One region of the Streptomyces sp. NPDC001508 genome, then DNA from elsewhere that is predicted to be linked to it. Evidence: riboswitches for the same ligand, from Rfam matches in the RefSeq annotation. Region 1 holds a riboswitch; each other region holds the start of a gene.
The links. A riboswitch is a leader RNA that binds a small molecule or an ion and turns the genes downstream of it on or off. The one in region 1 is predicted to bind cyclic di-AMP.

Region 1 (7,378 bases):
GTGTCCGCCTTCTCCTTCGCCCCGTTGTACTTCTCGGTGGCGGCCTCCGCCTCCTGGTACAGCTTGTCGACCTTGGCCTCGACCTCGGCCGGTGTCAGCTCCGGCTCGGCGTGCCCGGTGCCGTCGAAGGCCGTCGCCGTCGCCGCGCCCGCCAGGGCCAGGGTGGCGGCCGTCCGGGCCGTGTTGCCACCGAGCGAGCGGTGCCGGGGCTTGCGGTGCGCTGCCACCTCGACCGTCACGTCCTTTCCTGAGTGCGGTTGCCGCGTCCGGCACGGGGAGCCGGTCGCTGGTGGAGGACGCTAGAGCCGATGGTGACGAGTCGGTAACGGAATGTACGGAACTGGCAGCGGCGAAGCGGCAGGTGACCGTATGTGACCGCGATTCCGGTGCGGAGCAGCCGCCTTCGCATGACGCGCTGACCGAAGCGGCACTTCCGGGGCGTGCGCGGGCCCTGGGGTGCTATGGGCCGCGGTCACCCGGGGGCCGGTGACCGTCGGCCCCGGGGCCCCTGATTAGGCTCCGGGGCCATGGACGTACTCACCCATCTCTTCGTCGGCCTGCACATCATCGGCATCGCCTGCCTCCTCGGCGGCTTCCTCACCCAGATGAAGGCGATGGGCCAGGGCACCGCCCGGTTCGTCCCCGCCATGCTGCACGGCGCGCTGACCATGCTGGTCACCGGGGCGATCCTGGTCGGCCTCAACCAGGCCGACGGCTACCACGTCAACAACATCAAGATCGGCGTGAAGCTGGCCCTGCTGATCGTGATCCTCGCACTGGTCTATGTGAAGCGGGACGAGGAGCGGGTCGACAAGAGCCTGTTCGGCGTGGTGGGCCTGCTGACCACGGCGAACGTCTTCATCGCCGTGCTGTGGATGTGACGTACGACGACGTCAGGCGCGGCCCGCTGCCCTGATCCCGGCGCGCGCCGTCACGACCGCGCCCGCGGCCACCGCAAGCCAGGCCGCGACGGCGACCCACAGCAGCACATGCCCGAGGCCCCACAGCCACCGCGTGCCGACGGCCGCCGCCCCGGCCAGCGAGGCCACCGCCGTCATCCCCATCGGGAACACCGTCGACCAGCGGCGCACGTCGTAGCGCGGGCGGGGCCGTACCATCTCCGCGAGCACCAGGACGGCACAGCAGGCCAGGTCGAGGGCGAGCAGCCCCACGGTCACGCTGTGCAGGACGTCCTTATCGTCCTCGTTCCACAGATACAGCGCCGGGCCGCCCGCGGTGATCAGCTTCGCCCCGGCCAGCGCCGAGATGGCGAGCGCGCCGGCCAGCACCCAGTGGTCCCCGGCCCCGTCGAGCAGCTGCCGGGCGTCGAACCGGGCCAGCGCGACCGGATAGAGCGCCAGCCCCAGCCAGAACAGCACCAGCGCCGTGTGCGCGAGCCACGCCGTCGACTCCGCGGCGGCCAGGGTGGCGCCGAGCACGGCGAGCCCCTGGGTGGCCACACAGATCAGGAACACCGTCCCGGGCATCCGCCGCCGCAGGCCCCGTCCGGCGAGGAACAGCAGCACCGGCCAGAGCACGGAGGCCAGGGCGAGCAGCACGGCGGCGAGGGTGTGCCCGCCGAGCACGGAGATCCGGGTGCCGAGCACCGTCGTCGCGGCCACGGCGGTGAGCGCGTCCGGCCTTCGCGCCTCGGCCGGCCATCGCTCCCGGTCGCGCAGCATGCCCGCGACGAAGTCCACGGCGAGCGCAGCCCAGGCGACACAGCTCAGCGCCAGCGCGATCAGGGACAGAACCTCGTACCCGGTCAGGTACAGACCCAGCGAGACGATGCCGGTCGCCATCACGGCGGCCCCGGCCGCCGGCGGACGCTGCGCCCACCAGGCGCGAAGGGGTGAGGTGCCGGGCATGCGCCCGATGCTAGGGAGCACCGGGCGCGCCGACGGCGTGGCACGCGCGCGTACGTCCCAAAAACGCGCGGGCGCCGGACACGGCGGGACACGAACGCGCGTGGAGGCGAGCCGGACACCGTCTGTACGACGGCTATCGCAGAGAACGCGCCCACGCGCGCGTGGCGGCGGGAGCACCATCGACCTCTTCGACGGTCGACCAGAACGCGCCCACGCGCGCGTGGAGGCGAGCCCGGCCGGTCAGGCCGGCCGTACCACGCTGTGGATGATCGAACTCCCGGCGTAGTAGATCGACTCCTCGCGGACGTAGGCGCCCGGCTTCGGAGCGTGGATCATCATGCCGTCGCCGATGTAGAGGCCCACGTGGGTGACGTCGTCGTAGAAGAAGATCAGGTCGCCCGCCTGTGCGTCGGCGAGGGAGACCGTGGTGCCGGCGTCGACCTGGCTGTAGGTGGTGCGCGGCAGGCTGACGCCCGCGGCCTTCCAGGCGGCCTGGGTGAGCCCCGAGCAGTCGTAGGAGTCGGGTCCGGTCGCGCCCCAGACGTACGGCTTGCCGATCTGCGCGCGGGCGAACGCGATCGCCTTCTCGGCCTTGGTGGCGTAGCCGGAGCCGGAGGAAGAGGACGACGAAGAGGAAGAAGACGACGAAGAAGACGACGAAGAGGACGAGGAACCCGCGGAGTTCGACGCGTCGCTCTTCTGCCGGGCCGCCTCCTGCTCCGCCTGCTTCTTGGCCAGCTCGGCCGCCTTCCGCGCGGCCTCCTCCTGCTTGCGCTTCTCGATCGCCGCGAGCCGTGCCTTCTCCTCCGCCGTCAGCTTCGACAGCAACTGGCGCGCGGTGGAGAGCTTCTTCTGGACGGTGGCCTTGGCGGTCTGGAGTTCGTCCTGCGACTCGGTGAGCGTCTCCAGGCTCTTGGTGGCCTCCCGCCGCTTCTTCATGGTCGCCGACTGCTCGGTGACGTAGTCGTCGACCGCGGTCTTCTGACGCGAGGTCAGCCGGCTCATCAGCTGGGTCTGGTCGAAGTAGTCCTGCGGGGTGTCCGAGAGCAGGAAGGTGGCGGTGTCGGGGGAGGCGGCCCCGGTCCGGTACTGCGCGGCGGCGAACGTCCCCAGTTCCTCACGGGCCTTGTTGAGCCGGCTCGTGCGCCGGGCGACGTCGTCCAGGAGGGTGTCGACCTGCTTGCGCTGCTTGCCGGTCTTCTCCTTGGCCGCGTTGTACTTCTCGGTCGCCGACTCGGCCTGCCGGTACAGGTCGTCGACCTTCCGCTGCACCTCCTCCACGCTGGGCCGGTCGCCGTCGGGAGTGGGGGCGGCGTTCGCCGTCTGGGAGAGCAGGGCCACGGAGGTGAGGGCGGCGGTGGCCAGGGCGGGGGTCCGTATGCCGGTCGCGCGGGTACCCGCGGAGCGCGACTTGCGATGCGACGCCAAGGGAGGCGACTCCTTCCGTGCTCCGCCTACCGAGTTAGCTGTCGGGTTCGGGCGGGTGGTTCGGAAGGCTTGCCCTACGGCCCCTCCCCATGCGGGAGTTGGGCCGATTCACCCCAAGGTCGGTGTGGGTCCCCGGCTCCGCGCACCACGCGGGCGCGCCGGACTCGGCGGAGGCCGTGCGGCCCGGCGACGTTCGCCGGTGGGGGTCGTACGGCCTGCCCGGCACGGTAGCCAACTCGTGTGGCCCCTGTGAAGGTTGATGGGTGATATGCCCGATACATTTTCGTGACCTGTCAGGGGGATTCCGTCTGGGTGACAGGGCGATTCCGTACGGTGAGCGGTTTGCGCGGCCTGCGCCCGGAAGCGGGCCCGCCGGAGGAACCGGGCCATCTTCCCGGGGCGGCCGCGGGTTGTCGGTGGCGCGGCCTAGACTCGGAGAGCGATGAGCAGCCTCTTTGACGACAGCTTCCTGGCGGACCTCCGAGCCCCCCGAGGGCAGGACGAGGAGCCCCCGCCGCCGCCCGAGGACGATCACGCTCCGGAGCCGGTTCCGGACGATCTGTTCGGCGGGAAGTTCGACGTGCCCCCGGACCGGGACTCCTATTACGGCAACGGCGCCCCACGGCCGGTCATCGACCCGGCCACGCTTCTGCACGGGCTGAACGAGAACCAGCGCGCCGCCGTCGTGCACGCCGGCTCCCCGCTGCTCATCGTGGCCGGCGCCGGCTCCGGCAAGACCCGGGTGCTCACGCACCGCATCGCCCATCTGCTGGCGGAGCGCAAGGTGCACCCGGGGCAGATCCTCGCGATCACCTTCACCAACAAGGCCGCGGGCGAGATGAAGGAGCGCGTCGAGCACCTCGTCGGCCCGCGCGCCAACGCCATGTGGGTGATGACCTTCCACAGCGCGTGCGTGCGCATTCTGCGCCGTGAGAGCAAGCGCCTCGGCTTCACCTCGTCCTTCTCGATCTACGACGCCGCCGACTCCAAGCGTCTGATGGCCCTGGTCTGCCGCGATCTGGACCTCGACCCGAAGCGCTTCCCGCCCAAGTCCTTCAGCGCCAAGATCTCCAACCTGAAGAACGAGCTGATCGACGAGGAGGACTTCGCCGCCCGGGCGAGCGACGGATTCGAGAAGACCCTCGCCCAGGCGTACGCCCTCTACCAGTCCCGTCTCCGCGAGGCGAACGCGCTCGACTTCGACGACCTGATCATGACCACGGTCAATCTGCTGCGCGCCTTCCCGGATGTCGCCGAGCACTACCGCCGCCGCTTCCGCCATGTGCTCGTGGACGAGTACCAGGACACCAACCACGCGCAGTACGCCCTCGTGCGCGAACTCGTCGGGACCGCCGAGCAGCCGGTGGACGTGCCGCCGGGCGAGCACGACCTGCCGCCCGCCGAACTGTGCGTCGTGGGCGACGCCGACCAGTCGATCTACGCCTTCCGCGGCGCGACCATCCGCAACATCCTCCAGTTCGAGGAGGACTACCCGGACGCGATGACGATCCTGCTGGAGCAGAACTACCGGTCCACGCAGACGATCCTGTCCGCAGCCAACGCCGTCATCGAGCGCAACGAGTCCCGCCGCCCCAAGAACCTGTGGACCAACGCGGGCGCGGGCGCCACGATCACCGGGTATGTCGCGGACACCGAGCACGACGAGGCGCAGTTCGTCGCCGACGAGATAGACCGGCTGACCGACGCGGGCGAGGCCAAGGCCGGCGATGTCGCCGTGTTCTACCGCACCAACGCCCAGTCCCGTGTCTTCGAAGAAGTCTTCATCCGCGTCGGCCTGCCCTACAAGGTCGTCGGCGGTGTCCGCTTCTACGAGCGCAAGGAGGTCCGGGACGTCCTCGCCTATCTGCGGGTGCTGGCCAACCCGGAGGACTCGGTCCCGCTGCGCCGCATCCTGAACGTGCCCAAGCGCGGCATCGGCGAGCGCGCGGAGGCGATGATCGACGCACTCGCGCAGCGCGAGAAGATCAGCTTCCCGCAGGCGCTGCGCCGCGTGGACGAAGCGTACGGCATGGCCGCCCGGTCCACCAACGCCGTCCAGCGGTTCAACACGCTGATGGAGGAGCTGCGTACGATCGTCGAGTCCGGCGCGGGCCCGGCGACCGTCCTGGAGGCGGTGCTGGAACGCACCGGCTATCTCGCCGAGTTGCAGGCCTCGACCGACCCGCAGGATGAGACCCGGATCGAGAACCTTCAGGAACTCGCCTCCGTGGCCCTGGAGTTCGAGCAGGAGCGCGGCGAGGGAGAGACGGCCGCGGGAGGCACGCTCGCCGACTTCCTGGAGCAGGTCGCGCTGGTCGCCGACTCCGACCAGATCCCGGACGAGGAGGAGGGCGACGGCGTCATCACCCTGATGACCCTGCACACCGCCAAGGGCCTTGAGTTCCCGGTGGTCTTCCTGACCGGCATGGAGGACGGCGTCTTCCCGCACATGCGCGCCCTCGGCCAGACCAAGGAACTGGAGGAGGAGCGGCGCCTGGCGTACGTCGGCATCACGCGCGCGCGGGAGCGGCTCTACCTCACCCGGTCCACCATGCGCAGCGCCTGGGGCCAGCCCTCGTACAACCCGCCGTCGCGGTTCCTGGAGGAGATCCCGGCCGCCCACCTGGAGTGGAAGCGGACGGGAGCCGTGGCGCCCGTGTCGTCCGGACCGTCCTCCGGCATCGCGGCCTCGCTGTCGTCGTCCCGCTCCCGTTCCTCCGCGGCGGGCGCGTCCGGGTTCGCCACGCGCAGGACGTCGGAGAAGCCGGTGGTCTCCCTGGCCGTCGGCGACCGGGTCACCCACGACCAGTTCGGGCTCGGCACGGTCGTCGCCGTGGCGGGCACGGGGGACAAGGCCCAGGCGACGATCGACTTCGGAGACTCGAAGCCCAAACGGCTGCTGCTGCGGTACGCGCCGGTGGAGAAGCTGTAGTCCCTTGAGCCGGGCCCCTGCCCACCGGCGGGGGCCCGTGGACGGGACCTTGAGCCAGGAGCGGGCCTGCGGTGCTTACGTCGGGTCGAGTCCGTGGCTGCGCAGCCACGGCAGCGGGTCGATCGCGGAGCCGCCGGCCGGGCGCACCTCGAAGTGCAGGTGCGGACCGGTGGAGTTGCCCGAGTTCCCGGAGTACGCGATCGGCTCCCCGGCCTTGACGGACGCACCCGAGACGACCCGATAGCTGGAGAGGTGGCAGTACCACGTCTCCGTGCCGTCCTTCGCCGTCACGATCATCATGTTGCCGTAGGCGCTGTTCCACTCCGTGCGGACGGTGCCGTCCGTCGCGGCCATCACCGTCGTGCCGTACGACACGGGAAAGTCGATACCGGTGTGCACGGACATCCAGTTCACGCCGGCCTGGCCGAAGTAGGCGCTGAGCCCGTGCTGGGCGACCGGGATCGCGAACTTGGGGCGCAGCCGCTCCCTGAGCGCCGCCTCGGCCTGCGCCTTCTTCTTCTCGGCGTCCTGCTGGGCCTTGAGGTCGATGCGCTCCTGCGTGCGGCTGGCCCGGTCGGCGAAGTCGTCGGCGCCGGCGGAGAGGCTTTCGAGCTGGGTGTCCAGCTTGTTGTTGGCGGCCGACGGCTTCACCGGCGTCGCATCGGAGGCGGAGGCGGTGGTGTCCGTGCCGTCGTCGGTCAGACCGCCTACCGAGGCGGCGGCGATTCCGGCGACCCCCATCACACAGGCCGAGGGCACGGCGATGGTCAGCAGCGCGGAGCGTTTGGCGGGCGGGCGGCGCCGGGAGCGGGCCGCGGCGCGCGAGCCCGTGCGCGATGCGGACGCCGGGGTGATCTCTTCCTGCTCGTCGAGCAGCGGCATCGCCGCAGGCAGTTCACCGGTGGCGGCCAACTCGCCCTCTTCCAGGGCGCCTTCCTCGTAGGCGGCCTGCGCGGCGTCCTCATAGCCGGCTTCTTCGTACGCGTTCTCCTCGTACGCGTTCTCCTCGTACGCGTTCTCCTCGTAGAAGTTCGCTTCGTACGAGGTCTGCTCGAACGTGCCGGTCGCGTGCTGCTCGAAGGCCTCGGCCCGCTGCTCGGACTCGGCGCCGTCGGAGTTCCACTGCGTGGCGTCGTACGCGCCGGTGTCG
Region 2 (7,378 bases), on a different contig from region 1:
TTCGTGCGGCCGTCCGCCAAGCACCTCTGTCAGACGTGGCGGATCTGACAGAGGTGGCGCATCTGTCAGACGTGGCGGACCAACCGCCGCGACAGCACGACCACCGCCATGAAGCAGGCGTCACATCCTGGGGAGGACTTCGTGATCCAACCGGTAGCAGTCATCGGTGCCGGACCCTTCGGTCTGTCCACCGCCGCCCATATCAAGGCGCGCGGGGTCCCCGTGCGCGTCTTCGGCGACCCCATGGTGAGCTGGCGTGATCACATGCCCGCCGGGATGCTCCTGAAGTCGACCCCGGCGGCCTCCACCATCGACGCCCCGCAGCCCGGCCACACCCTGGTCGACTACTGCGACGCGGCGGGCGTTCCCCGACTGGTCACCGACGAGGACGTCGTCCCCGTCGAGACGTTCATCTCCTACGGAGAGTGGTTCCAGCGGGAGCTGGTGCCCGACCTGGAGCGGGTCAGGGTCGTCTCGGTCGACGGGCGTGCCGACGGCGGTTTCGACGTCGGGCTGGCCTCGGGCGAGTCGTTCCCGGCGCGCGCCGTCGTGATCGCCACGGGACTGTCGGGCCTGTCCCATCTGCCCCCGGAGCTGGCCGCCGCCGCGGCGGACGGACCCGCCCCGACGGGCCCGGTGTCCCACAGCTCCCAGCACCACGACCTCACCCGGTTCGCCGGCAAGGAACTGATCGTCGTCGGCGCCGGGCAGTCCGCGCTGGAGACCGCGGCGCTGGCGGCCGAAGCGGGCGCACGCGTGCGCGTGGTCGCACGGCGCCGCGTCGGCTTCGGTGCCCCGCCGTGGCACCGGCCGCGACTGCGTCCCGAGTCGCCGTTCGGCCGCGCCTGGTCGCTGTGGGCCCTCAGCCACTATCCGCACTCCTATCGCCACCTGCCCGCGCACACCCGGCACTACCTGGTCCGCCGGGTGCTCGGCCCGCTCGGCGCCTGGTGGTTGCGGGACCGCTTCGAGGGCAAGGTGCGGGTGGAGGAGATCGACCGCGTCCTGGGCGCGGAGGCCCCCGACGGCACGCCGGTCCTCACGGTCCGCACCCGTACCGGAGCCACCGGCCGCTTCCTGGCCGACCATCTCATCGCGGCGACCGGCTACCGCGTCGACATAGCCGCGATGGGCTTTTTGGGCCACGGCGTCCGAGCCCGGCTCGCCGTCAGCCGGGGCACTCCGGAACTCGGCGCGGGCTATGTCTCCTCGGTTCCCGGTCTCTACTTCACCGGCCTGCCCGCCGCGGCCTCCTACGGCCCGGTGATGGGCTTCGTGCGCGGCACCGAGTTCGCCTCGCCGCGCCTCGCGAAACACCTGGTGGCGGCACACGCCTGAGACCGCGCCACACCGGATGAGGGCGTTGCCGCGACCTCTGTCTCCGGCCGGAGGAGCGCAAGGGGCAGGCGGGAGCGGTGAGTCGTGGCGGCCCGCTGTCCGTATTCTCTGGTCATGGCCGCTCCTCCCACATGTTCACTCGTCGCCACCGACCTTGACGGAACGCTCCTGCGTGGCGACGACACGCTCTCCGACCGGTCCCTCGCCGCGCTCGCGCGTGTGGCACGCGCCGGCGCCCGGCACCTGGTGGTCACGGGGCGCCCGGCGCCACGGGTGCGGCCGTTGCTCGACACACTGGGCCGCGGGGGGCTCGCGGTGTGCGGACAGGGCGCGCAGGTGTACGACGCCGAAACGGACCGCCTGCTGTGGTCGGTCACCCTGGACCGGGAGTTGGCCGAGACCGCGCTCGGCAAGATCGAGGCCGAGGTGGGGCAGGTGTACGCGGCCGTCGACCAGGACGGGGTGAGCGGGCTCACGCTCATCGAGTCCGGCTATCTGATGCCGCATCCGACGCTGCCCGCCGTCCGTGTCGAGCGGCGCGACGATCTGTGGTGCGCGCCCATCAGCAAGGTGCTGCTGCGTCACCCCGCCCTGTCGGACGACGAGTTGGCGGCGACGGCGCGCGCGGTCGTGGGCTCGCTGGCGACCGTGACCATGTCGGGGCCCGGGACCGTCGAGTTGCAGCCGTGCGGTATCACCAAGGCCACGGGTCTTGCACTGGCCGCCGAGCACCTTCGGCTGGCCCCTGAAGGGGCCGTCGCCTTCGGTGACATGCCGAACGACATCCCGATGTTCGACTGGGCCGCCCACGGAGTGGCCATGGCCGGCGCCCACCCCGAGCTGAAGGCGGTGGCCGACGAGGTCACCCTGTCGAACGAGGACGACGGCGTGGCCGTCGTCCTCGAAAGACTGTTTCCGTGACGGGACGTGTCAGTAGGCGCCGTTGACGTTGTCGATCGAGCCGTAGCGCTTGGCGGCGTAGTTGCAGGCGGCCGTGATGTTGGCGACCGGGTCGTAGATGTCGTACGACGTCCCGGCCACGTGGTAGGCCCTGAACGTCGGGTCGATGACCTGGAGCAGACCCTTGGACGGGATGCCCTTCGCGGCGTTGGAGTCCCAGAGGTTGATGGCCCGCGGGTTGCCCGAGGACTCGCGCATGATGTTGCGGTGGATGCCGTAGTAGGTGCCGGGGATGTTCTTCTCCGCCATGATCGCGAGCGATTCGCGGATCCAGCCGTCGAGGTTGTTCGGGTACCCGGCAAGCGTCGTTCCGGCCGTCGTCACGGTCCCGGGGGTGGCCGCGTGGGCGCCGGTGGCGCCGAGGAGCGGCAGGGCGAGCACGGCGGCTCCGGTGCCGGCCACCGCGAGGGTACGGGCGAGGCGGTTGGTGCGGACGAGACGGTGTCGAGCGGCTGCAGACATGGCGTTGTTCCTCTCCGGCGCCTGCGAGGTGAGCTGTCGGGTTCGGGCGGGGGAGGTGCCCGGCCGGCCGCCGAAAGGCGACGCGACTTCACCCCAAGCCGTTCCGGCCGGCTGGTGCCGTCCGGCCCGGCGGCCTACCTGGGTCCCCCGCTCCTGCCGTACGAAATGTGGTTTGTCGATGGGTCATGTCGGGTGGCGGCAGGATTAGGCGTCCATCCGACTGGCCCGGAAGCTATGCGACTGCACATGTCGGAAACAAGGGGTGGATTCCCGGCTCGTACCAATTGACATGCGATTGAGACGAATGAGCCGCTTGATCCTTTGCTATCGCCAAGCGTCAACTCGACGTCGAGGAAAGGGTGGTGGGGGCTTCGGGCGGGGTGCTGCTGCCGCGATAAGGGGTGACTCAAGTCACTCCCCTCGAAGCTCAAGTGCATTCGGCACCAAGGGGAATTGAGATACTAATAGCGGCAAATCGGGCACTTCATCCCATGGTCCTCGGAATCCGCTTCTCCCAGGTTCGGTGGAAGATCACTTCACCGCCCGTCGTGCAGACCGCCTCGTCGGCGGTGACGAAGTGGCCGGCGTCACAGGAAATCTCCGAACGGACCTGGACCGTGGTGTCCCACGGCAGATCCGGGCGGTGCAGTCGCACCGAGTGCTCCGAGCGGGCGCGGGCCGACAACGGGTCGTTCCCGGTGATCGTGTACGTCTCCGTCGCGCCCTCGGTCCACTCCAGACCGTCCGGGTACGCGCGCGTGCCCTCGCGGCTCGGGGCCACCTCCACCCGCCACTCGTCCTCGGCGACGTCCCGCACCACCAGCCGCCCGGGGCGCGGCCCGTCCAGCGTGACGTACTCGCCCGCGCCCAGCGGCTCGGCCTGCTCGGGCTCTTCGAAGACGACCGCCGGGCCGGACACCCTGGCGCGCACCGGCAGTTCGAGCGAGCTGCCCGCCGGGTCGAGCACGCAGCCCGCCGCCGACTCGGGCCGTGGCCAGACCCACGGCCAGTACGCGGAGGAGACCGCGAGACGGATGCGGTGACCGGAGGGGAAGGCGTGCCCGGCCCCGCCCAGTTCGACGGTCGCCTCCTGCGGGCTGCCGGGTGACCAGGGCCCCGACTCCTGCGTGCCGCCCGGTGACGAGGGCGCCCCCTCTTGCGGGCCGCCCGGTGACGTGGGCGCCGACTCCTGTGTTCCGCTCGATGATCGGGGCGTCGCCTCCTGCGGGCCGCCCGGCGGCCGGGGTGCCGCATCCTCGTGGTCGGGCGGCGCCAGGTCCAGCACGCCTCGGGCGACCAGGGTCGACGAACCGTCCGGGGCGACGTCGCAGACCCGGATGATCAGCTGCGTCCGCGGCGCCATGCGGGTCAGTCGCAGTCGTACCCTGGGCCGTCCGAGCACCCAGGTCTCCTCGGTCACCTCGAAGTCGAAGCAGACGGACCGTCCGTCCTCGGCCCGCTGGTCGGGCGGCAGGTCGGCCTCGTCGCCGATCGGGCGGAAGCGGCCCGCGTCCACGCCGGTGTGCAGGGGTGAACGCACCAGGACCGGGGCGCCTCGGAGGTCGTGGGCGACGCTCGTCACGTTGGGGGACGGCCAGGCGGGTTCGCCGACCCAGCGGCCCGGCAGGGCGGCGCGGGCCGCGTCCGGGCGGTGGGACTCGACGACGTACGCACGCAGGAGCGGTTCGGACATCACCGGGCGCGCGCCCACGCCGCCGCGAGGAGCGGCGCCCATGGAGCCGTGGGAAGTGGCGGACGTAGACCCGCGGGAAGCGGCGGATACGGAGCCGTGGGGAGTGCCTGCCGCGGAGCCGCGGGGAGGGCCGGACGGTGAGCCGCGCTTGAGCCAGTGGTCCCACCAGCGCAGGGTTTCCTGGAGGAAGCCGATCGCCGGTCCGGGTGGCAGGTACAGGTCGGGGTAGTGGTGCGACCAGGGCCCGATCAGGCCGCGGACGCGGTCGTGGGGAAGGTGTTCGACCAGACGGAGGACAGTGTCGTGGTAGGGGTCGTACCAGCCGCCGACCGCCAGCACCGCCGCCTTGATGACGCCGAGGGTCGGAGGGCGGCCGGCGGGTGTGCCGGTGGTTCGGGGTGCGAGCCAGGTGTGCAGGGCGGGGGTCAGCGCCTCCAGACGGGTCGACCAGACGGCCTGCCAGGAGTCGCCGGCGTACCGCGGGTCGGGCGGGAGGGCGGCGGTCGTGAGCGCCGCGGCGGAACGGGCGAGCAGGCGGGCGGCGACGGCGGAACCTGCGAGGCCGTGCCCTTCGTTCTCGTAGCGGTCGTCGGGGCAGCAGACCGCGACGACCGCCTTGAGCGGCTCGGGCGCGAGGGCCGCGATCCGGAGGGAGGCGGAGCCGCCCCGGGAGATGCCGAACACGCCCACGTGGCCGTCGCACCACGGCTGTGCGGCCAGCCACTCGACGACCTCCGCCCCGTCGGCCGCCTCCGCGGCCTCCGCCGCCCGGCCCGCGCCCGCCGGTACTCCCTCGCTGCCGCCGTATCCGCGCGCGTCGACGCGGACGGAGACGTAGCCGTGCCCCGCGTACCAGGGGTGCCGCTGGGCGTCGCGCGGCGCCGTCCGGTCGGTGAGGCGGTCCGGGGCGTACTCCAGAAGGACCGGTACGGGTTCGTCCGTCACGGGGCGCCACGCGCGCGCGTACAGCCGCGTCCCGTCGGCGAGGGGGATCCACAGGTCCGTGTGAACGGTTTCGTAGGGGAAGGACGTACGGATGTGCATGGGCGGCGTTCCGGGGCATTAGCGGGGCAAAAGGTGTCGCACTCCCATGAGTCCATGAATATCGGATTGTATCGGCTGATCGGCAACATATCGGTCGTGATCTGATACCGCCCGTGCTGGACGGTGGGCGCTATGGGTGATCGAAACCTGACCGGATACGCTGACTTGAGTGATGGCAGCGACCTATCGACAAACCGTGTAATCGCCAGCAGACACCAGCAGACAGGAGACCCCTCGTGACCGTCGTCGGGCCGTTCGGGCTGAGCGTGCGGGACCAGGCTCTGGAAGCCGATGTCCAGGCCGGATTGGCGGCTGTCGAGGAAGGCTTGCTCGAAGCCACCAAGAGCGAGGTGCCGTTCATCACGGGGGCCGCGCAGCACCTGGTACGGGCGGGCGGCAAGCGGTTCCGCCCACTCCTCGTGATGCTCGCCGCGCAGTTCGGCGACCCGTACGCGCCCGGGGTGGTGCCGTCGGCCGTGGTGGTGGAGCTGACCCATCTGGCGACGCTGTACCACGACGACGTGATGGACGAGGCCGCGGTGCGGCGCGGGGTGGACAGCGCGAACACCCGCTGGGGCAATTCGGTCGCGGTCCTGACCGGCGACTTCCTGTTCGCCCGCGCCTCGCAGATCCTCGCCGACCTCGGTCCTGAGGCGGTGCGGGTGCAGGCCGTCGCGTTCGAGAGGCTGGTCACCGGGCAGATCCTGGAGACGGCCGGGCCCTTGGACGGGCGCGACCCGGTCGAGCACTACCTGGACGTGCTCGCCGGCAAGACGGGCTCGCTGGTCGCGGTGTCGTGCCGGTTCGGGGCGATGATGTCCGGCGCCGACGAGACGGTCGTGGACGTGCTCACGCAGTACGGCGAGCGGCTGGGCGTCGCCTTCCAGCTCGCCGACGACGTCCTGGACATCGCGTCGGACTCCCAGGAGTCCGGCAAGACCCCGGGTACGGACCTGCGGGAGGGCATCCCCACGCTCCCCGTGCTGCGGCTGCGGGAGCGGGCGGCGCGGCTGGGGCTGCCCGAGGACCTCGCGCTGTGCGAGCTGCTGGACTCCGACCTGTCCGACGACGGCCGGCACGCGCAGGCGCTGGAGGCTTTGCGCGCGCACCCCGCACTGGAGCAGGCCCGACGGGACACCGTGCGGTACGCGAAGGAGGCGCGAGCCGCGCTGGCTCCCCTCCGCGAGTGCGAGGCGAAGTCGGCCCTGCTGGAACTGTGCGACGCGGTGGTCCACCGGGCGGGATAACCACAGGGCGGGTGGACCACCTGGCGAGGCGGCCACCGGCGGGATGACCTGCGAGCGGGCTGGCCACCGGACAGGGGGCCACCGGGTGGGCTGGCCACCGGGCGGGGGGGCCGATGAGCGGGATGGCCACCTGCGACGGGGTGGTCCACCGGGCGGGATGGCCACCTGGCGAGGCGGCCACCGGGTGGGCTGGCCACCGGGCGGGGCGGCCTATGAGCGGGATGGCCACCTGCGACGCGGTGGTCCACCGGGCGGGACGGCCACCTGGCGAGGCGGCCACCGGCGGGATGGCCTGCGAGCGGGACGCCCACCGGCCGGGGCGGCCACTGGGCAGGGGCGGCCACCGGGTGGGCTGGCCACCGGGCAGGGCGGCCTATGAGCGGGATGGCCACCTGCGACGGGGTGGTCCACCGGGCGGGATGGCCACCGGGCGGGACGGCCACCGGGCGGGATGGCCATCGGACAGGGGTGGCTACCGGGTGGGACGGCTGGCGAGCGGGATCGCCGCCGGGCGAGGCGAGCACCGGGCGGGGCGGCCGATGAGCGGAACGATCGCTGAGCAGAACGGGCCTGCCCCGGTCACCGATCCCGGCACGGCGGACCAAGCGCTGACCCGCCGCCCGCCTGTTCCGTC
Region 3 (7,378 bases), on a different contig from region 1:
GAGGGGCCGCGGGCGATCCATGTGCTGAACGCGCCCTCGCCCGCGGCCACCGCCTGCCTGCCGATCGGAAGAGAGGTGGCCCGCAGGGCGCTGACCGCGCTCGACGCACCGTGAAAACCGAGCCGCCGCCCTCCACCAGCCGGAACAACAGCCGACCGACCGGAAACCCCCCTGGCCCACCAGAACACCCGACCAGGAAGCCCCGAGGACAACCGGAAAGCCGCCGTGGCCACCGGGAGGGCCCCGGGCCGGGAAAGCCCCGCGGCGGGGCCGACCGGGAAGGCACCGCACGGCCAGGACGGAACGGGGTGGCCGAGACGGCCCCGGGGCGACCAGGCCGACCCCGGGACGACCGGGAAAGCGCCGGATAACCGGGACGGTGCCAGACGGCCAGGACAGTGCCGGGGGCGGCCAGGGCGGGTCCGGGACGACCGGAGGATCGGGCGACCGGGGGCGGATCGAGCCGCGGCAGGGCGGGATCGAGCCGCGGCCAGGACGGTGCCGGACGACCGGACGGCGGCTGGGGGGCGAGGCAGGCGGCGGACGGGCCCGGGACGACCGGACGGACCGGCGGGGGCGGCCGGGAAAGCCTCGGGGCGACCGGGGCGGACCAGGCGGCGGACGGGAAGGCGGCTGGACGGGCCGAGCGCGGCGAGGCGGGCCGGGAGGGCCGGGGCGGGACCGGACTGCCGGGCGGGGCTGCCGGGGCGGGCCCGGGAGGACCGGGGTGGGGCCGGGCTGCCGGGGCGGGACCGGACTGCCGGGGGGCTGCCGGGGCGGGGTGTTGTGGCTGGGGTGGGGTGTTGTGGCTGGGGGTGGGTGGTGGGGTGGGTGCATGGTTCTGTCGGCTGGTGTGTGAGGCGGTGTGCTCATCGGGGCGCGGTTCGGTCGGCGCGGCACCACATAAAATCGACTCACTGTGGCTGACTCCGTGAACACCCCCGAAACCCCCGGCGCCCACCCGGCCACCCCGGGCGAGCTGCCGCGCCCGCACGCCCCGGGCGTCTCCATCCGGCACACCCGGGCCAAGGGTGAGCCGCGGTTCCCGGACGGCCCCCAGGCCGACCCCGCCGGATCGCACTTCGAGCGGCGGATCCGGAGCTTCCAGCCGCGCCGCAGCCGGGTGACCACGGGGCAGGCGGACGCGTTGCAGCGGCTGTGGCCCAAGTGGGGCCTGGACATCGACGGCGGGCGGATCGTCGACCTGGAGGAGCTGTTCGGCAACGAACGGCCCGTGGTGCTGGAGATCGGGTTCGGAATGGGCGAGGCCACCGCTCAGATGGCCGCCGCGGACCCCGAGGTCAACATCCTCGCCGTCGATGTGCACACCCCGGGACAGGGCAACCTGCTCAATCTCGCCGACCGGACGGGGCTGTCCAACATCCGGGTGGCGAACGGGGACGCCATCATCCTGCTCCGCGAGATGCTGCGCCCCGACTCGCTCGACGGACTGCGCGTCTACTTCCCCGACCCCTGGCCCAAGAAGCGGCACCACAAGCGCCGCCTGATCCAGCCGGAGTTCCTCACGCTGGCCGCCTCCCGGCTCAGGCCCGGTGCGCTCGTGCACTGCGCGACGGACTGGGAGCCGTACGCCGGGCAGATGCTCGACGTGCTGACCGCGCACCCGGATTTCGAGAACACCCGGCCGGACGGCGGTTTCGCGCCACGTCCCGGGTTCCGGCCGCTGACCCGTTTCGAGGCGCAGGGACTGGACAAGGGTCATGTCGTGAACGATCTGCTCTTCCGCCGCGTACCGCACCGGGGGCAGCAGCGAGTAGGGCGATGACAGCGGTTCCCCCACCGGATTCGTCGTCAGGTGATCGTTAGGGTCGATGCCGTGGCCACCTCCTCCCCGTACCCGCCGTACCCCGCCGACGCCGGTGACCGTGCGTTCCGGGCCGTGCGCTGGTGGCAGCGCGGATGGGTGCGCTGCACAGCGCTGATCCTCCTGCTCGCGGTCTCCGGGCTGGTCATCCTGGCGCTGGTACGCGAGCAGACCGGCACGGAGGGGTTCCTGGTCGGCCTGGGGCTCGCCGTGCTGCCGGTGCCGCTGCTCCTGGCCGCCTTCCGGTGGCTCGACCGGGTCGAGCCCGGACCCTGGCGCAACCTGCTGTTCGCGTTCGCCTGGGGGGCGTGCGCTGCCGCGCTGATAGCCATCGTCGCCAACAGCTTCGCCACGCGATGGATAGCCACGACGACGGCGGATCCGACCAGCGCTGACACCCTCGGCGCGACGGTCATAGCGCCCGTCGTCGAGGAGACCGCCAAGGCCGCGGCCGTCCTGCTGGTCTTCCTCTTCCGCAGGCGGGACTTCACCGGGATCGTCGACGGGGTGGTGATAGCGGGGGTCACCGCCACCGGGTTCGCCTTCACCGAGAACATCCTCTACCTCGGTACGGCCTTCGGCACGGACCAGCTCACCGGCGACCGCGGCATCGCCTCCGTCACCGCCGCCACCTTCTTCGTGCGCGTCATCATGTCCCCGTTCGCGCACCCCCTCTTCACCGTCCTGACCGGCATCGGCTTCGGTATCGCCGCGCGCGCCGCGGACCGCGGGCCCGCGCGGCGGGTCCTGCTGCCGCTGTGCGGGCTGCTGCTGGCGATGGGCATGCACGCGTTCTGGAACGGTTCGTCCACCTTCGGCGATTACGGGTTCTTCGCCGTGTACGGGGTGTTCATGGTGCCGGCGTTCGGGCTGCTGACCTGGCTGGCGATCTGGACCCGGCAGCGCGAGCTGCGGACCGTGCGGGAGGAACTGCCGGCGTATGTGTTCGCGGGCTGGCTGGGACCCGCCGAGCCGTTCGCGCTGGGCTCGATGGGGGCGCGGCGGCTGGCCCGGGACTACGCCGGCCACCACCTCGGCAAGCAGGCGGCGCGGGCGGTGGCCCAGTACGAGGCGTACGCGACATCCCTGGCGTTCCTGCGGCAGCGCGGCCGGCGGGGGCGGGCCGGCGCGGACTTCGTCGTACGGGAGCGGGAGTTGCTGGCCGAGCTGTGGCAGCGGCGGGAGGTGGCCCGGCCGGCCCTGGAGTACGCGGCACGGTCGAACGCGTCGGCGTGGCCGGGTCCCGGCGCCCCGACGCCGTACGGCTACTCGCGGCTGCCCCATGCCCATCCGACGGCGCCGTACCCGACGTACAACCCTTACCGGTCATAGCCCTGGACGCCACGCTGAGCCGCCGACTTTGCCCCGGCCTCGGCGAGAGTCCCCGCCGCGCGACGGCGGGGACCGTAGGGACACACGAGGGGCGGCGGCCCCGGCGAGAGGCGGAAGGGCCCTGAGGAACGACCGGGGGCGCACGCCATGAACCCCGAGCGCCCCGGGACGCACAGCCATGGGGCGCGGGGAACTGCGCGAGAACTCACGACGCTCCCCCAGCCGATCGACAACCTCCCCTCAGGCGGACCGCATTCGCCAGGTCAGGACGAAGCCCGGGTGAGGCGGTCGGTTTCCTCTTCCGTCAGGGTGAGGTCGGCCGCGGCGAGCAGGGCCGGGAGCTGGTCCACGGTCCGGGCCGAGGCGATCGGGGCGACCACCGTCGGCTGGGCCGCGAGCCACGCCAGCGCCACGCTGGGCACGGCGACACCGTGGGCGGCGGCGATCTCGTCCAGGGCCGTGAGGACCTTCTGGCCGCGCTCGCTCTGCAGGTGCTTGGCCGCGCCCTTGGCCCGCACGCTGTCGACGGTCGTACCGGGGCGGTACTTGCCCGTGAGGAAGCCGGCCGCCAGGGAGTAGTACGGGAGGGCGGCGAGTCCGGCGCGGGCGGCGACGTCCTGGAGCGGGCCCTCGTAGGTGTCGCGCGAGACCAGGTTGTAGTGCGGCTGGAGCGCCACGTACCGGGCGAGGCCCTCGCGGTCGGAGAAGTCCAGGGACGCCTGGAGCCGCTCCGCGCTGATGTTGGACGCGGCGATGTACCGCACCTTGCCGACCCGCACCAGCTCGTCGAGCGCGCCGATGATCTCCTCGACCGGCACGTCCGGCTTGTCGAAGTGCGTGTAGTAGAGGTCGATGTGGTCGGTGTCGAGCCGGCGCAGCGAGGCGTCCGCCGCGGCCTTGATGTTGGCGGCGGACAGTCCCGGGTGGTCGGGGTGCTGGCTGACCTTGGTGGCGATCAGCACGTCCGAACGGTTGCCGCGCGCCTTGACCCACCTGCCGATGATCGTCTCGGACTCGCCGCCCTTGTTGCCCTCGACCCACGCGGAGTAGGAGTCGGCGGTGTCGATGAGGTTGCCGCCGGCGGCCGTGTAGGCGTCGAGGACGGCGAAGGACGTCGGCTCGTCGGCGCTCCAGCCGAAGACGTTGCCGCCGAGGGCGAGCGGGAAGACCTCAAGATCGGAGGAACCGAGTTTGTGAAGGGAAGTCATACTCGCGTTCAACGCGCCCACCGGAACCCGCGATTCCATCATCGTGCGCAAAGACCGTGTAAACACCGGACCGGCAGCCCTGACGTCGGGGGGATGGGCGCCAGGACCGCCGGGGAACGGGGGGTGTGCGGGGAGATGCCGGGTGGGTCAGGGGGTGAGGCCCTTGCTGCGCAGCCAGGCCATCGGGTCGATGCCGCTGGACTGGCCGCCGGGGTGCACCTCCAGGTGGAGGTGGGGTCCGGTGACATTGCCCGTGGCGCCCACGCGGCCGATGACGTCCCCGGTGTTGACCTTCTGCCCGACGCTGACGCTGATCGACGACTGGTGGCAGAACCACAGCTCGGTGCCGTCGTCCAGGGTGAGGATCGTGCGGTAGCCGTAGGAGCCGGCCCAGCCCGCCTCGGTGATCGTGCCGGTGTGCACGGCCTTGATCAGCGTGCCCGTGGGGGCGGCGAAGTCGAGGCCGGTGTGGTAGCCGGAGGACCACATGGAGCCGGCCTGGCCGAAGGTGCTGGTAATCGTGTACGAGGAGGTCGGCAGGCTGTACTGCCTGGCCAGCGCGGCCAGCCGCGCCTCCTCGGCCTTCTTCTTGGCGGCGGCCTCCGCCTTCTCCTTGGCGGCGGCGGCCCGGGCCGCGGCCTCCTTCTCCGCCTTGGCCGCCGCGTCGGCGGCCTCCTGGTCGGCGGCGGACACGGCCGCGGCGACGGCCTTGGTCTCGGCCTGGCCCTGCTGCTGCTCGGCCTGGGCCATGATGCGGTTGCGCAGCGCCTCGCCGGCGTCGGTGGTGCCCTCGGCGCTGTCGGCCTCGGTCACGCCGACGCTGCTCAGGGCGGTCGCGGAGCCCTTGGTGGCCTCGGTGCCCGCGCCGTCGCCGTCGCCGAGCAGGGAACCGACGGAGGGCAGGTCGGGCATGGAGATGGACACCGGCGGCTTGCCGGTGTTGGCGCTGGCCATGCCGCCCGCGCCGACGGCGGCTATGACGCCGACGCCGAGGACCGTGGAGCTGCGGGCGAGTCCGCCGCCGCGCTGTCTGGCGACGCGATGCCGGCCGCGGAGCGGGCGGATGGAGTCCTCGGTGGGGTTCCACTCCTCCCAAGGGCCCTCGTCGGTGCGGTAGTTGCCATAGCCGAAGGTCTCGGTGCCGTACTGGCTCGGCGCGAACGGGGCTTCTGGGGCGGGCCGGTTGGACGCCACTCGGGCGTACTCCTTTCCTTCCTCCGCCTACCGGGTTAGCTGACGGGTTCGGAGCAGGAAGGTCTCCTACGCGCGTATACCGGCCGTGTCTCCACGGCGGTGTCCGCGTGATTCACCCCAAGGTGGTGGTTCCCCGGTTCCCTTGCGGGATTCGGCGCGTGAGCACGGAGCCGCCTCTTGTGACGACTGGGACAACCGCGCTGCGTTATCGAACGTTAATAGACCCGGCGGGCAGATTCCAAGCCGTTCAGCTTGATCATTAACGCTTTCCGGCATGGACTTACCACTCAGGACCTGCGAAAATCGGGCAAGTTGACCACGCGCGCTCGGAAACTCGGGCAACCCACGGGACTTGACGGTGTTTCAGTTGTTATGCGGAGGGCAGTCGTCCGATCACCGCTCGTGACCGTGAGCGAGCCGCGTCACCGTGGGCGGAAAACACTCAGGGCCGGAATCCATGTACTGGATTCCGGCCCTGAGCCTTCGTAGCGGGGACAGGATTTGAACCTGCGACCTCTGGGTTATGAGCCCAGCGAGCTACCGAGCTGCTCCACCCCGCGTCGGTGTTCCACCAGTGTACGCCATGAACAGGAGGGCGAGCACACGGATAACCTCCGGGCCCTTCCCGGGGGCCGCCCGGCGGTCGGCGGCCTCTTTCCCCGGGCCGGGCGGGCGCGGCCCTCAGTCGAGCAGATGGCGGTTCGGCTCCCTGGCCGCGGTCTCGTACTCGGGCAGGACGACGACGTCGACGCCCGCGGCCGTCAGCAGCCCGCTTCCGTCGGCCGCCGCGACGAACGTGTCCGGCTCCCGCCAGGCCGTGACCACCCGGCGCACCCCCGCGTCCAGGATCAGCCGAGCGCAGGGCGCGGGCCGCGAGGCCCGCCGGGCGCACGGCTCAAGGCTGCTGTAGACCGTGGCCCCGGCCAGCCGTGGATCCGCCGGGTCGGTCTTGGCGAGTGCGGCCTCCTCCGCGTGGACCACCGGGTCGCCCGCCTCCCGGGAGAATCCGCGTGCCAGCTCCGTCCCGTCCGCGGCCACCACGACCGCGCCCACGCTGAACGCCGTGCGCGAGGGCGGGCACCGCGCCGCCAGTTCGCAGGCGATCCGCAGCCAGTGCCGGTCCGCGGCGACGGCCGCCGGACCGCTCCCTGGGGCGGTCGGCTCGTACCGCATCAAAACCACGTCCTCGATCCGCCGGGTCTCCAGCAGCCGCAGCCGCCCGCGCTGGTACTCCCCCGGCCCGAACAGCCGGGGCGCCCCCGGGTCCCCGACGAGCAACGGGGCGACGACGAGCTGGAGTTCGTCGGCGAGACCCTGCCGGAGCAGTTGCGTGTGGACGCTCCCGCCGCCCTCGACCATCAGGCGCCGCACCCCACGCGCCGTGTACAGGTGGGACAGGAGGGCCGGCCAGTCGAGGCGGGGGCCCAGCGGGACGACATCGGCGGCGATACCGGCCCGCCGCGCCCGCTCGGCGCCCTCGTCCGTCGCGTAGAGGACCTTCTCGCCGCCGGTGTGCCAGAACCACGCGTCCGGGTCCAGGTCGCCCGAGCCGCTGACGGCGACCTTGAGCGGGTACTCCGGCCGGCCGGCGGCGAGCCGGGCCGTGCGCCGCTCGGGCGCGTTGACCAGCAGCCGCGGGTTGTCGGCGCGGATGGTGCCCGCGCCGATCAGGATCGCGTCGACGGACGCCCGCACCGCGTCGACCCGGTCGAAGTCGGCCGGGCCGGACAGAAGCAGCCGCTCGGGGCCGGTGTCGTCCAGACAGCCGTCGAGGGAGACGGCGGCGGACAGCAGGACGTACGGGAAGGGCATCGGCGTA
Region 4 (7,378 bases), on a different contig from region 1:
AGGGGTATCTGCTCTACGCCCCCGATCCGCACGAGGACCTGCGCGCGCTGCCCACCGGGCCGAAGGGCGACGCGGGCAAGCGGGTCCTGTGGCTCGATGAACTCGGCGACCACCTCGGCGGCCGGAGCGGACTGGACCGGCGGCTGCTGGGACGCTTCGCCCACCGGGGCGTGGTGGTGCTCGGCACGATGGAGCCGGAGGAGTACTACCGGCGCAGGTCCGGGACCGGGCCCGGCGAGAGCGTGCTGACGCGGGCGCGCACGGTCCCGCTGGCCCGCGAGTGGAGCGAGTCCGAGCTGGCGCGGCTGGCCGGGCACACCGACGACCCGCGTGCCTACCCGGCCTATATGTGGAGCGGGCGGGAGGGCGCCGCCTCCTACTTCGCGATCGGGCACCTGCTGTTCGACGAGTGGCAGCGCGCCGGTACACAGGCCGAGCATCCGCGCGGGCGGCTGCTGGTCCGGGTGGCCGTCGACCTGGCGCGATGCGGTGTCACGGAGGCCGTGTCGGTGGAACTGCTGCTGCGGGCGGCGGGCTGCTATCCGGCCGAGGGGGTGGAACGGGAACCGTTGGAGGCCGCGCTGGCCTGGGCCACGGCGCCGATGTTCGGGATATCGGGGCTGCTCGTGGAGGGGGAGACCAGCGGCACCTGGCGGGCGTACGGGGCGCTCGTCGCGGAGGCGCTGCGGGCGGGGGACCTGCCGCCCGTTCCGGACGGGGTGTGGTGGACGCTGCTGGGCGACCGGGAGGTCGACCGGGCGGCCGTTTTGGACGCGGCGAAGGCCGCGCTGCGTGCGCGGGTCGAGGGCGGCGACGTCCCGGTGATGATGCGGTTCGCGTCGCTGACCGAGGGTGAGGAGCGGGAGGGCTGGTACCGGCGGGCCGCGGACCTCGGGCACGACCGTGCGGCGCTGCGGCTGGCGACACTGCTGCTGCGCCGCGGCGAGGACGGCGAGGCGATCCCGTACCTGGAGGTGGCGGCGCGGCGGGGCGTGGTGGAGGCGGCCCGGCAGCTCGCCGTGATCTACGAGGTCCGCGCCCGGTACTGGCGGGACCGGAGCCTGGCCCACCCCTCGCCGCCCGATACGGTCGGGGAGTGACCGACCAGCCCCACCCCCCGAAGCCCGCCCCCGCCGCGCCCGACCTTTTCACCTGGGAGTTCGCCGCAGACCCCTACCCGGCCTACGCCTGGCTGCGCGAGCACGCCCCGGTGCGCCGGACGGAGCTGCCGAGCGGGGTCGAGGCCTGGCTGGTCACCCGTTACGCCGACGCCAAGCAGGCCCTGGCCGATCCGCGGCTGTCGAAGAACCCGGCGCACCACGACGAGCCCGAGCACGCCCGCGGCAGGACCGGCATCCCGGGGGAGCGCAAGGCCGAGCTGATGACGCATCTGCTGAACATCGACCCGCCGGACCACACCCGGCTGCGCCGGCTGGTCAGCAAGGCGTTCACACCACGGCGGGTCGCCGAGTTCGCCCCGCGCGTGCAGCAGCTCACCGACCGGCTCATCGACGGGTTCGCGGACCGGGGCTCAGCCGACCTCATCCACGAGTTCGCCTTCCCGCTGCCCATCTACGCCATCTGCGACCTGCTCGGCGTCCCGCGTGAGGACCAGGACGACTTCCGGGACTGGGCGGGGATGATGATCCGGCACGGCGGCGGGCCGCGGGGCGGCGTGGCCCGGTCGGTGAAGAAGATGCGCGGCTATCTGGCCGAGCTGATCCACCGTAAGCGCGCGGCGCTGCCCGGCGAGCCCGCCCCCGGCGAGGACCTCATCTCCGGGCTCATCCGCGCCTCCGACCACGGCGAGCACCTGACCGAGAACGAGGCCGCCGCGATGGCCTTCATCCTGCTGTTCGCCGGGTTCGAGACGACCGTCAACCTCATCGGCAACGGCATGTACGCGCTGCTCACCCACCCCGAGCAGCGGCGCCGCCTGCAACAGTCCCTCGCGGCCGGGGAACGGGACCTGCTGGCGAGCGGCGTCGAGGAGCTGCTGCGCTACGACGGCCCGGTCGAGCTGGCCACCTGGCGGTTCGCCACCGAGCCGGTCAGCATCGGCGGGCAGCGGATCGCGCCGGGCGACCCCGTTCTCGTCGTCCTCGCCGCGGCGGACCGGGATCCGGAGCGGTTCGCCGACCCGGACGTGCTCGATCTCGGCCGACGTGACAATCAGCACCTCGGCTACGGCCACGGCATCCACTACTGCCTCGGCGCGCCGCTCGCCCGGCTGGAGGGCAGGTCCGCCCTCGCCGCCCTCCTCACCCGCCTCCCCGACCTGCGACTTGCGGTGGAACCTGCCGATCTGCGGTGGCGCGGCGGGCTCATCATGCGTGGACTGCGTACTTTGCCCGTAGAGTTCACGCCCGTCCGGCAAGAGGCCGGAATGGGAGATTCCGGAGCCCCTTGCCCCGACGGAAGATGACAGACCCTCAAGTTTGTGATCTTCATGTGATCTGCGCGGCATGAACTTGTGACAGGTGATCGTGTGCCGCTACGTTCACCCATCGGTGCGGTGTCCCGGTGTGGCCGCCGCGCCGGTCAGTGCTGTCGCGCGAAAGGCTTCCGCATGCTCTCCGGGAACGGTCGTCACCGGCGCCCCCGTCAGGCTCCGGCCTTCGTCGTCGCGGCCGGAGTGACCGGCTCCGCGATCGCCATCCCGCTGCTCGGCGCCACCGGCGCGAGCGCCGCCGACGGCACCACCTGGGACCGGGTCGCCGAGTGCGAGAGCGGCGGTTCATGGAGTGCCAGCACCGGCAACGGATACTTCGGCGGGCTGCAGATCTCGCAGCAGGACTGGGACGGACACGGCGGTCTTGAGTATGCGACGACCCCGGACCAGGCCAGCCGTTCGCAGCAGATAGCCGTGGCCGAGAAGATCCTCGCCGACCGGGGCACCACCCCGTGGGCGACCTGTGCCCTGCTCTCCGGGCTCACCTCGAAGTCGGGCTCCGTCGGCGTCGACACCGGCGTCACGGACGGCGGTTCGTCCGGCTCGACGGGCTCCACGAAGTCCGCCGGCCCGTCAGACACACAGAAATCGCTGGATTCCACCGATTCGCCGGAAGTATCTGAATCATCCGGCTCGACCGACTCGTCCTCGCCCTCCGACCCCGCGGCTTCCGGCACGGAGACCTCGCCGTCCACCTCGCCCTCGTCGAGCGCGAGCCCGAGCCCGAGCCCGAGCGTGAGCGCGAGCGCGAGCCGCGATGTGACGGACGGTCGTACGGATTCCACCGAGCCCGGCGGGTCGGCCTCGTCCGAGCCCGGCGCCTCGCCCAAGGACGACTCGCCCACCGAGGACCCCGAGTCCGCGGACTCGGACAACTCCTGGCGCAGCGGAGGCTCCTGGAGCCTGGTCGACACCGGATCCCTCGGGGGTGGTCGCCACCGGGGCGACAGTGCGGACGAGAACGGGGCGAGCGGGACGGCTGACCCGGGGTCAGACCCCTCCGGGCGGCACGCCTACACCGTCCGCGTAGGCGACACCCTCGCCTCCATCGCCGACTCCCTTGACGTGGACGGCGGCTGGCGTGCGCTCTACGCCGTCAACGAGAAGGCCATCGGTGCCGACCCGAACCACATCGCCCCCGGTCAGGCCCTGGATGTCGGGGTCGAAACGGGCGAAAAGTAGCGGGAGCTGACGTCCCGTTTCATGCGTCATGTCCGGTTTGTTGAAAGTGTGGGATGAGTCTCAGAAGCCCTGATCGTCTTTGAAATTCCGGCGATCGCGTGCCTACGGTCATGACCGCTCGCCACCGCGAGCCCCGGCTGCCGCAACGCCGAGTCCTGCCAGCGGCCGTACGGGAACAGTCGTCGCGTCAAGCGCCGTAGGCAGGAGCGGGGGACCCAAGGTAAGTGCCGCGCCGGTCGGTTGACCGAAGCGGCTCGGGGTGAAGCCACGCCTCCACACGGAGACGTGGCCGGGCAACTCAACCGGCCCGAACCCGACAGCTCACCTCGCAGGCGTCGGTGAGGGGATCCATCCATGCTGTTCTTCGGCAAGGGCAAGCACCGTCAGTCGTCCAAGGTCACCCGTGTCGTGGCGCTCGCCGGTGTCACCGGCGCCGCCGTCGCCGCCCCGCTGATGGCGGCCGGCAACGCCTCCGCCGCCAGCGCCTCCGAGTGGGACACCGTCGCCCAGTGCGAGTCCGGCGGCAACTGGTCCATCAACACCGGCAACGGCTACTACGGCGGCCTGCAGTTCTCGGCCTCCACCTGGGCCGCGTACGGCGGCACGCAGTACGCGGGCACCGCCGACAGGGCCAGCAAGTCGCAGCAGATAGCGATCGCCGAGAAGGTCCTCGCGGGCCAGGGCAAGGGTGCCTGGCCGGTCTGCGGCAAGGGCCTGTCCGGCGCCGCCTACAACGGCGGCGGCTCCGCGTCCGGCGGCAACACCGGCTCCTCGAACACCACCACGGGCGCCGGCTCGTCGAACGCCGGCTCCGGCGCCGGCTCGTCGAACACCGGTTCCGGTGCCGGTACTGGTTCTTCGAATTCTTCGAACGCCGGCACCGACCGTTCCACCGAGCGGCAGTCCGCCTCCCGTTCCGCCGACCGTCCGGCCGCGGACAAGACGGTCACCACCCCGACCGGCGAGAAGGTCAAGAAGGGTGACGGCGAGTACAAGGTCGTCAAGGGCGACACCCTCAGCTCGATCGCCGAGCGGCACGGCGTCAAGGGCGGCTGGCAGAAGCTGTTCCGGCTGAACCAGGACATCGTCGAGAACGCCGACCTCATCTACCCGGGTCAGCTGCTGCACCTGAAGTGACAGCCGGCCGACAGTCCGGCCACAGCCCCCGCACAGCGGCGCCCTCCACCGTGGAGGGCGCCCCGGGGCCGCCCCCGTCCCCACGGACCCCCCGCCCCGGCGCGTCTTCCCCCGTACGCGCCGGGGCGGGGCCTTTCCACACCGCGGTGACCAGGCGGACGGCATGGGCGCGGGCGGCGGCCGTGGAGACCTGCCGGCCCCCCACGCTCACCGCAGCCCCCTCACCCGCAGCCCCCTCACCCGCAGCCCCCTCACCGGCAGCCCTCTCACCCGCAGCCCCCTCACCGGCAGCCCTCTCGCCCGCAGCCCCCTCACCGGCAGCCCTCTCGCCCGCAGCCCTCTCGCCCGCAGCCCCCTCACCGGCAGCCCTCTCACCCGCCGTCCCCTCCCCGTCGCTCCCCTTGCTCCAGCCGCCCCAGCGCCCCAGCCGCCCCAGCGGCCCCCGGCCCCGCCCCCGCCTCCCGTCCCGCGTCTGAGGCGCCTCGGTCTCCGGCTGGTCGTCCGCGGCAGCTTCTTCTTCTCGTCCTCTCCCTGTCTCTCCGGGTCTTCCGTCGCGTCGTCTCCGTCTGCTGCGGCCCACGGTTTTCGCACCGCGCTTTGTTCCGGTTGGAAACAATGTGTACCGTCAGCCTGTCGTCACCCCGTCCACGGGGCGGTCGGCGACCGGCCGGGGGCCCCGGTCCGGTTAGGCTCTAGTCGCAAGGCGCACAGCCCCGCACTTCCAGCGTCACATTCCAAGAAGGAGATGCTCGTGCCGTCCATCGACGTCGTCGTAGCCCGGGAAATCCTGGACTCCCGAGGCAATCCCACGGTCGAGGTCGAGGTCGGCCTCGACGACGGCAGCACGGGTCGTGCCGCCGTCCCGTCCGGCGCCTCCACCGGCGCCTTCGAGGCCATCGAACTGCGTGACGGTGACCCCAACCGCTACCAGGGCAAGGGCGTCGAGAAGGCCGTCCTCGCCGTCATCGAGCAGATCGGCCCGGAGCTGGTCGGCTACGACGCCACCGAGCAGCGTCTGATCGATCAGGCCATGTTCGACCTGGACGCCACCGACAACAAGGGCTCGCTCGGCGCCAACGCCATCCTGGGCGTCTCCCTCGCCGTCGCCCACGCCGCCTCCGAGGCCAGCGACCTCCCCCTCTTCCGCTACCTGGGCGGCCCGAACGCGCACCTGCTGCCGGTGCCGATGATGAACATCCTGAACGGCGGCTCGCACGCCGACTCCAACGTGGACATCCAGGAGTTCATGATCGCCCCGATCGGCGCGGAGTCCTTCTCCGAGGCCCTGCGCTGGGGCGCCGAGGTCTACCACACCCTCAAGTCCGTCCTGAAGTCCAAGGGCCTGTCCACCGGCCTCGGCGACGAGGGCGGCTTCGCCCCGAACCTGGGCTCCAACCGCGATGCCCTCGACCTCATCCTCGAAGCGATCAAGCAGGCCGGCTACGTGCCCGGCGAGCAGATCGCCCTGGCGCTCGACGTCGCCGCCTCCGAGTTCTACAAGGAGGGCAAGTACGTCTTCGAGGGCAAGGAGCGCTCCGCCGCCGAGATGACGGAGTACTACGAGGAGCTGGTCGCGGCCTACCCGCTCGTCTCCATCGAGGACCCGCTGTTCGAGGACGACTGGGCCGGCTGGAAGGTCATCACGGACAAGCTCGGCGACAAGGTCCAGCTCGTCGGCGACGACCTGTTCGTCACCAACCCCGAGCGGCTGGCCCGCGGCATCGAGGAGGGCAGCGCCAACGCCCTGCTGGTCAAGGTCAACCAGATCGGCTCCCTGACCGAGACCCTGGACGCCGTCGAGCTGGCCCAGCGCAACGGCTTCAAGTGCATGATGTCCCACCGCTCCGGCGAGACCGAGGACGTCACCATCGCCGACCTGGCCGTCGCCACCAACTGCGGCCAGATCAAGACCGGCGCCCCGGCCCGCTCCGAGCGCGTCGCCAAGTACAACCAACTGCTGCGCATCGAGGAGATCCTCGACGACGCCGCGGTGTACGCGGGCCGCAGCGCGTTCCCCCGTTTCAAGGGCTGATCCGGTAAGGGCCAGGGCTCAGCCAGTCGTACGTACGTCCCCGTACCCGGTCCCGTACCGTGTCCGGGGACGTACGCGCGTATGACGCACGCAGGCAAGGGGAGGCGGGAGATGGCCGCGAAGGACCGGGACCGGTTCTCCACCGCGACCAGGCTGCGGCTGCTCGGGGAGCAGACGGCGGCCCGGGTCTACCGCTCCCAGACCCGTCGCCAGGCCCGCCGTTCCCGGCTCACCGGCCGGGCCGCGCTGCTCGCCCTTGTCCTGTGCACGATGGTGGTGGCGCTCGCCTACCCGATGCGGCAGTACGTCTCCCAGCGGTCCGAGATCGCCGACCTGGAGCGGCAGCAGCGGCAGGCCGAGGAGCGGGTCGAGCAACTGCGCGACCTCAAGGCGCGCTGGCAGGACGACGCGTACGCGCAAGCGCAGATCCGGCAGCGGCTGCACTATGTGATGCCCGGCGAGACCGGCTACGTCGTCATCGACCCGAACGCGGCCAAGCAGGCCCGCGCCGACCACGGGGCCGCCCACCGCCCGTGGTACGCCAACGTCTGGGACGGCGTCGACACATCCGACGC

Region 2: another riboswitch for cyclic di-AMP. It lies ahead of ABT245_RS25120 (transglycosylase SLT domain-containing protein); the one in region 1 lies ahead of ABT245_RS38670 (C40 family peptidase).
Region 3: another riboswitch for cyclic di-AMP. It lies ahead of ABT245_RS41520 (M23 family metallopeptidase); the one in region 1 lies ahead of ABT245_RS38670 (C40 family peptidase).
Region 4: another riboswitch for cyclic di-AMP. It lies ahead of ABT245_RS41030 (transglycosylase family protein); the one in region 1 lies ahead of ABT245_RS38670 (C40 family peptidase).

What each region holds. Positions count from the first base shown of each region.
Region 1 is NZ_JBEPAP010000070.1:24,009-31,386, forward strand. Features, by position in the region: gene ABT245_RS38655 (C40 family peptidase) at 1-227, opposite strand, end outside; gene ABT245_RS38660 (hypothetical protein) at 528-881, shown strand; gene ABT245_RS38665 (tellurite resistance/C4-dicarboxylate transporter family protein) at 894-1,868, opposite strand; gene ABT245_RS38670 (C40 family peptidase) at 2,109-3,296, opposite strand; cyclic di-AMP (ydaO/yuaA leader) riboswitch at 3,305-3,476, opposite strand; gene pcrA (DNA helicase PcrA) at 3,739-6,228, shown strand; gene ABT245_RS38680 (M23 family metallopeptidase) at 6,304-7,378, opposite strand, start outside.
Region 2 is NZ_JBEPAP010000030.1:8,208-15,585, reverse strand. Features, by position in the region: partial or broken gene ABT245_RS25135 (ATP-grasp domain-containing protein) at 1-48, shown strand, start outside; gene ABT245_RS25130 (FAD-dependent oxidoreductase) at 142-1,338, shown strand; gene ABT245_RS25125 (HAD family hydrolase) at 1,453-2,259, shown strand; gene ABT245_RS25120 (transglycosylase SLT domain-containing protein) at 2,269-2,760, opposite strand; cyclic di-AMP (ydaO/yuaA leader) riboswitch at 2,766-2,941, opposite strand; gene ABT245_RS25115 (CocE/NonD family hydrolase) at 3,245-5,497, opposite strand; gene ABT245_RS25110 (polyprenyl synthetase family protein) at 5,734-6,744, shown strand.
Region 3 is NZ_JBEPAP010000084.1:10,753-18,130, reverse strand. Features, by position in the region: gene lhgD (L-2-hydroxyglutarate dehydrogenase) at 1-114, shown strand, start outside; gene trmB (tRNA (guanosine(46)-N7)-methyltransferase TrmB) at 920-1,786, shown strand; gene ABT245_RS41530 (PrsW family intramembrane metalloprotease) at 1,838-3,157, shown strand; gene ABT245_RS41525 (aldo/keto reductase) at 3,421-4,365, opposite strand; gene ABT245_RS41520 (M23 family metallopeptidase) at 4,513-5,559, opposite strand; cyclic di-AMP (ydaO/yuaA leader) riboswitch at 5,569-5,726, opposite strand; tRNA gene ABT245_RS41515 (tRNA-Met) at 6,046-6,119, opposite strand; gene ABT245_RS41510 (dihydrofolate reductase family protein) at 6,241-7,371, opposite strand.
Region 4 is NZ_JBEPAP010000081.1:11,445-18,822, forward strand. Features, by position in the region: gene ABT245_RS41015 (hypothetical protein) at 1-1,100, shown strand, start outside; gene ABT245_RS41020 (cytochrome P450 family protein) at 1,097-2,425, shown strand; gene ABT245_RS41025 (transglycosylase family protein) at 2,570-3,634, shown strand; cyclic di-AMP (ydaO/yuaA leader) riboswitch at 3,817-3,984, shown strand; gene ABT245_RS41030 (transglycosylase family protein) at 3,989-4,771, shown strand; gene eno (phosphopyruvate hydratase) at 5,517-6,803, shown strand; gene ABT245_RS41040 (FtsB family cell division protein) at 6,915-7,378, shown strand, end outside.